Regions from separate parts of the Nissabacter sp. SGAir0207 genome, predicted to be linked through region 2. Evidence: predicted binding sites of a transcription regulator. Region 2 holds the regulator's gene; each other region holds the start of a gene.
What was found. The regulator Fur, encoded in region 2, represses iron uptake genes when iron is present. The targets are predictions, from matches to a motif close to ATAATAATGAGAACNACTATCAA.
Positions count from the first base shown of each region.

Region 1: a site for Fur is predicted at 1,576-1,598, ahead of fhuE (ferric-rhodotorulic acid/ferric-coprogen receptor FhuE). Genes of this name have one in related genera too.
Region 3: a site for Fur is predicted at 1,463-1,485, ahead of C1N62_RS04615 (Nramp family divalent metal transporter). Genes of this name have one in related genera too.

Region 1 covers NZ_CP028036.1:222,987-225,259, forward strand. Annotated here, with positions in the region: gene fhuE (ferric-rhodotorulic acid/ferric-coprogen receptor FhuE) at 1-1,421, opposite strand, end outside; gene C1N62_RS18850 (hypothetical protein) at 1,701-2,192, opposite strand.
Region 2 covers NZ_CP028035.1:2,732,483-2,734,755, reverse strand. Annotated here, with positions in the region: gene C1N62_RS12120 (beta-N-acetylhexosaminidase) at 1-881, shown strand, start outside; gene fur (ferric iron uptake transcriptional regulator) at 1,028-1,471, opposite strand; gene fldA (flavodoxin FldA) at 1,776-2,273, opposite strand, start outside.
Region 3 covers NZ_CP028035.1:1,048,576-1,050,848, reverse strand. Annotated here, with positions in the region: gene C1N62_RS04620 (DUF2502 domain-containing protein) at 1-108, shown strand, start outside; gene C1N62_RS04615 (Nramp family divalent metal transporter) at 192-1,421, opposite strand; gene C1N62_RS04610 (NupC/NupG family nucleoside CNT transporter) at 1,820-2,273, shown strand, end outside.

The sequences.
Region 1 (2,273 bases), on a different contig from region 2:
CCACCTGCGCGCCAGTTGGTGTAGCGGGCACCGGCGATCAGGTGCAGTGGATCGGTCACCGAGAAGCGAACGGCGGTGTAGGCGGATTTCTGGATGACGGTGTCATTCTGGTAATCCACCCACGGGCTCCACGTCGGGTAGGCGATGTTGCCGTCCCACTGGTTGTAGTTGCCGATGTCCGATTCGCTCAGGGTGGACTGGGTATTGAAATAGTGGTTGTTCTGGCGGCTGTAGCTGACGCCTGCCACCAGTTCATGCTGACGGCCGAAAAGTTCGAACGGGCCGCTGGCGTAGGCGTCCAGCGCGTCGATCTTGCGTTTGCCGGTGTTCCAGCCGCCGTAGCCCATGACGCCGCTGCCGGTGGTTTTGTCCGGGTAGCCGGAGGGGTACATCAGGCGCGAGTCGAATTTGGTTTCATCGTGGCTGCCGTTCACCTTCATCAGCCAGCCGCTGTCAAAGCGCTGGGTCAGGGTGGCGAACACCTTTTTCGAGTCAATGTCGGTATAGGCCCAATCTGGCGCGGCATTGAAGCTGCGATCGTAATGGGTGCGGCTGCCGTCGCTGTACCAGGTCGGAATGCCGCCCCAAGTCGGATCGGAGGTGTGGCTATCTTGATAGTCATACCCCACGGAGAGGGTGGTGGAGTCGGTCAGATCCGCGTCGATCACGCCGTAGAAGAACTTCTTGCGCGAGTGGTAGCGATCGAGCCAGGTGTCATTGTCCTGATAGCCCGCCACGACGCGGCCACGCACGTTGCCGGAGTCGGTCAGCGGCGCGGAGACATCCGCCACGTAGCGCTGTTTGTCCCAACTGCCGTAGCTGGCGGAGAGTGAGCCGGTCAGCTCACGGCTGTCGGCGTGCTTGCGCACCATGTTCACTGAGGCAGAGGGGTTGCCCGCGCCGCTCATCAGGCCGGTCGCGCCGCGTACCACTTCGATCCGGTCATAGATGGCGGTATCACCGGCCTGATCGCCGAAGTTCCAGACGTCGCTGATGGTGGTCGGAATGTCGTCGTAGAGGAAGTTGGTGATCAGGAAGCCACGGGAGTAGAAGGTCACGCGATCGCTGTCTGCCACCACGGGGGAGATGGCGGTGGTGTTATTCAGCACATCTGACACCGTTTGCAGGTTCTGGTCAGCCATGCGCTGCTTGCTGATGATACTGACAGACTGCGGCACGTCACGCGGTACTAGCAGCATTTTGGTGCCAGCGGTGGTGGTTTTTACGGTGTAATCCTGTGCGTCGGTATTAGTGCTGCCGTTACCGGCATCGGCGCTGACCACCAGTGTATCCGCTGCCTCTTCTGCCTGTGCCTGCGTGGTGTAGAGCGCGGTTGACACCATTACTGCCAGCAGCGACAAACCTGTGGCCGCGGTTGGCATCGCCGCGCGGTTGCCCTTTTCCCTGATATTCGAAAGCATACTTTTTCCACTCTGATTATTTTTAATGTTCTGCATTGGCAAGCGGCGCACCGCCACCCAACGCAGGGATCAGAGCCGCTCTCCAGGCAGGATAGTGTCCAGACGTCGCATTTCCGCGCAAAAGCAGGCGCAGCTCCTCATGCCAACGAAAGGAAAACAAATGAGAACTATACGCATTGTGATTATCAAAGCAAGGAAATGTTAACAGTTAATAAAGGAAGCGTTATTACGGCAGGAAAAGGGCAGGGCAGGCAGCTGGCCTGCCCCAGTTATGGCAGGTTAACGGGCGGCGTCTGGCAACGGCGCGCCCTGTTTTTCAATATAACTTTTCGCCACTTGATAGCAGGCATCAACGTGGGCATTGCCGATATATTTCATCGCAGCAAAACCGATGCCAGCGGCAATTACCTGGCCAGCAAAGGGCACATATTTTACCAGCTGCTTGGAGGCCATTTTCATGCCGGCTTTTTTCAGCAGCCTGATCACCAAATCACGGGTAATCGAGTGGCCTATTACCTTTGATCCCACGCTACCGGCGGTGGTCAGTACCAGCGCCTTGGCGGTAGGATCGAGGTTTTCAATATCCGATTCCGTCAGTTCGAACCTCTTGCTGATGGCCGGCAGCATCTCCAGCAGGATAGCGGCATCAGACCCCACATCCACGCCGGGCAACGGCACCGCCGATGCCACACCAGAGAGCGATGAGCGGCGGGTGACCATGCGATAACAGGCGTCACGGACCTTATCAAGTTCTTCCATTGTTTGAATCATAAACGGCTCCCGGATTGCTCAACATCCATTGAGTATAACCAATGATAAGCAGAACCGTGCCGCCAGCAGAACCGCACAAAT
Region 2 (2,273 bases):
CCAGCTACTTTGCCATTGAGGTCAGCAAGCTGGTCAAGGCGCACGGCATCGATCGGATGCAGGCCTGGCAGGATGGCCTGAAGGATGCGAAAGATGCCCGCGCCTTCGCCACCCCGCGTGTGGGGGTGAACTTCTGGGATACGCTCTACTGGGGCGGGGCGCAGACCGCCGGCGAGTGGGCAGCCAAGGGTTATGAGATCACCCTCTCCAACCCTGACTACCTCTACTTTGACAAACCCTACGAGGTCAGCGCCCGTGAGCCGGGTTACTACTGGGCCACGCGCGCCAGCGATGAAGCCAAGATCTTCAGCTTCGCGCCGGACAACCTGCCGCAGAACGCCGAGACCTCCGTTGATCGCGACGGCAACGCCTTCACCGCCCGCGGCGATGCCCCGTGGCCGGGCGCGCACGGCATGTCCGGGCAGGCGTGGAGCGAAACCATCCGCACCGACAGCGACCTGGAGTACCGCATCTACCCGCGCCTGATGGTGCTGGCGGAGCGCGCCTGGCACCGCGCCGACTGGGAACTGCCGTACCAGCCTGGCCGGGAGTTCCAGGGCGGCAAGACCCATTGGGTCAACCGTGACCAACTGGCCGCCGACTGGCAGCGCTTCGCCAACCTGATGGGGCAGCGTGAGATCGCGAAGCTGGATCGGCAGGGTGTCGCCTACCGGCTGCCCGTGCCGGGCGCGCGCATCAATACCGGCGTGCTGGAGGCAAACGTGGCGCTGCCGGGGCTGGTTATCCAATACTCCGTGGATGGCAAAAACTGGCAGGCGTATAACCCGCAAGCCAAGCCCACGGTAGGGGAGAAGGCGTGGGTGCGCACTCTCAGCCCGGATGGCAAGCGCGTCAGCCGCAGTGAGGAGGTCGCCCTCTGACGATATGGTCCCGCCCGGCCAGCGCGCCGGGCGGACAACAGGCGAAAAAAAACCGCATCAATGCGGTTTTCACTGGCAGTTGCCTGCCGCTCCCGTGCTGACGGGAGCTTTATACTGCGGGGGGCGTCCTGCGTCCCGCAGGTTGGTTACTTGTCGTGCAAACCTTCGTTTTCGCGACAATCACCGGCTTCACAATGACCATAGAGGTAGAGGCTATGGTTGGTCAGCTTGATGCCATGTTTCTTGGCAATTTCACGCTGGCGGATCTCAATAGATTCATCACTGAATTCAATCACTTTACCGCAATCAAGGCAGATCAGGTGATCGTGGTGCTGCTGCTGCGTCAGCTCGAATACGGACTTGCCGCCTTCAAAGTTGTGACGGGTCACGATGCCAGCGTCGTCGAACTGGTTCAGCACGCGGTAAACCGTGGCCAGACCAATCTCTTCGCCCATATCAATCAGCTTCTTATAAAGATCTTCCGCACTGACATGATGGCATTCCGGATCTTGCAGCACTTCCAGGATCTTAAGTCTGGGAAGCGTGACTTTCAGGCCGGCCTTCTTTAATGCGGTGTTATTGTCAGTCATGCGGATTCTGTCCTGTTACTATGCTATTCACGTTGAGGCATACAGCCTATGACATCAGGCGGCGCAACGGTTTTAATTGCGTCTCATTATAGAACTCACGGGTTCAAAAGAAAACGCCGCCTGTTAACGCCGTTCGCGCTACTGTTAATGCACTGTTGCAACGCGTTGATGGATAGGAAATACACCGGCGCCAGTGTACCCCGATACTGTATAAAGTTACAAACTTGTAGCCGATCTTTTGGCGTCTGGCGGGATAAATCCGGCCCGTTCGGTCAGAAATCGACACCCCGGGCCGTGAGGGGGCTTAGCCGATGATCTCGGCCAGGCTCAGCTCTTCGGAGATCTGCTTCACCCAAGCATCGACGCGCTCGTTGGTCAGCTCCGGCTGGCGGTCTTCGTCAATGGCCAGACCAATGAAGTGGCTGTCGTCGGCCAGGCCCTTGGAGGCCTCAAAGTGGTAGCCAGCTACCGGCCAGTGGCCGACCAGCGTCGCGCCGCGCGGCTCGATGATGTCACGCACGGTGCCCATCGCGTCGCAGAAGTACTCCGCGTAATCTTCCTGGTCGCCGCAGCCAAACAGCGCCACCAGCTTGCCGTTGAAGTCGATCTCTTCCAGCGTCGGGAAGAAGTCATCCCAGTCACACTGCGCTTCGCCGTAATACCAGGTCGGGATGCCCAGCAGCAGGATGTCAAACTTTTCCAGATCTTCTTTGCTGCTCTTGGCGATGTCATGCACTTCCGCCACATCGGCACCCAGTTGCTTCTGGATCATTTTGGCGATGTTCTCAGTGTTTCCGGTGTC
Region 3 (2,273 bases), 1.7 Mb from region 2:
CACCGGCCACCGCCGCCCCCACCGCGCTGGCACCACGGCCCGCCCCGTGGTCACGGCTGGGGGCATGACCACGGCCACGATCATGGCCGCGGCCATGGACATCATTGATAACGGCAAAGACACACACAGCACATAATAAAAACAAATAAAAAAAGGCAGGCCCAAGGGCCTGCCTTTCTCTTTTCTGCCTGTTAGCGGAGCATGCTGATCAACAGGTAGGCGTTCAAGCCAATCACCACCACCACAATCATCCGCCCTAAATTCTGCATCAGCGGGGTGTTGGTCATCTCCCCCATCAGCTCGCGGTTGCCGGTAAAAGAGAGCAGTGGCAGCAGCGCCAGCGCAATACCGAAGCTCAGCAGCACCTGGCTCATCACCAGAATTTTGGTGGCGTCCATTCCCATCAGGATCACGATGAACGAGGGCAGCATGGTCACCACGCGGCGGATCCAGAGCGGGATATAGAAGCGCACAAAGCCCTGCATCACCACCTGCCCTGCCAGCGTGCCCACCACCGTGGAGGAGAGGCCGGCGGCCACCAGACTGAGGCCAAAGATGGTGGCCGCGGCGTGGCCCAGCAGCGGCTCCAGCGTCAGGTAAGCCTGATCCAGCTCACTGATGCCGCTGTGGCCGCTGAAGTGGAAGGCCGCGGCGGCGGTTGCCATCATCGCCAGATTGACAAAGCCCGCGATGGTCATGGCGATCGCCACGTCCAGCTTGGTGGAGGAGTAGCGCTCCGCCTTGGAACTGGAGCCGGAACGCTGGGTGAGCGACGAGTGCAAATAGATGACATGCGGCATAATGGTCGCGCCCAGAACGCCCGCGGCCAGATAGACTGCCTCCGCGCCCGGCAGCGATGGCAGCGCCATCCCCTTCACCAGCTCCGTCATTTTGGGCTGCGAGAAGAACAGCTCCACAATGTAGGCCGCCGCCACAAACAGCAGCAGGCCGCCAATCACCCACTCCAGCGGCTTCTGCCCACGCCGCTGAATCGCCAGGATAATAAAGGTGGCAATGCCGGTCAGCACGGCCCCCTGTAGCAGCGACACGCCGAGCAGCAGCTTAAAGCCAATCGCCGCGCCGATGAACTCCGCCAGATCGGTCGCCATGGCGATGATCTCCGCCTGCACCCAGTAGGCCCACACGGCCGGGCGCGGGAAGCGGTCACGGATATGCTCCGCCAGATTCTTGCCGGTGGCGATGCCCAGCTTGGCCGACAGCAGCTGGATTAGCATGGCCATCAGGTTGGCCCACACCACCACCCACAGCAGCTGATAGCCGAACGAGGCCCCCGCCTGAATATTGGTGGCGAAGTTACCCGGATCGATGTAGCCAATGGCGGCGATAAACGCCGGCCCCATGAGGGAAAGTTTGATTTTTCTGGACGTGCGGCTGGTGGAGTCAGCGCGGCTGTTCAGCATAGCCTATAACCCTTAATCATTGTGAGCTTACCGCCATCATCAGGTTAATGAGAATCATTATCAAGCGTAATTCCATCGCTTCTCTGTATCTCACTGATAGGCTGCAGTGATGTGTCTAAAGAGTTGTGGGAACGAAGACCACAGAGTCCCCTGTATTTTGAGGGTTTTGCCGTTCGAAATTTACCCAGTCCGCGAGAATTTAGCGCGTACTATCGCAATTATTAAAACTAGCACAAATATTCAGCTGGCACATGTGTTTCTTAAGTGGCTGATAAATGCGCCATTTCGTTGCTTTTAGCAGCATGACTTTTTATATTTGCAATTGATGTCTCGTTTTTAATGTAGCCGTTACATAAAATGTCCCCCGAAATATTGCCTGCCTCAAATTTGGAGCACACATGTCCCGCATACTACACTTCGTGTTGGCGTTGGCTGTGGTCGCTATACTGGCGCTGTTGGTCAGTCACGATCGCAAGAACATACGCTTACGTTTTATCGCACAGCTACTGGTTATTGAAGTCCTGCTCGCCTACTTCTTCCTGAATTCGGAAGTTGGTTTAGGCTTTGTTCAGGGCTTTGCCAACTTCTTTGACAAGCTGCTCGGCTACGCCGCCCAAGGTACTGACTTTGTCTTCGGCGGAATGGGCGACAAGGGTCTGGCCTTCTTCTTCCTGAAAGTGCTCTGCCCGATTGTCTTTATCTCCGCCCTGATCGGTATCCTGCAACACATCCGTGTGCTGCCGATTGTCATCCGCTGGATCGGTACTGTGCTGTCGAAAGTGAACGGCATGGGCAAGCTGGAGTCGTTCAACGCCGTCAGCTCGCTGATTCTGGGGCAGTCTGAAAACTTCA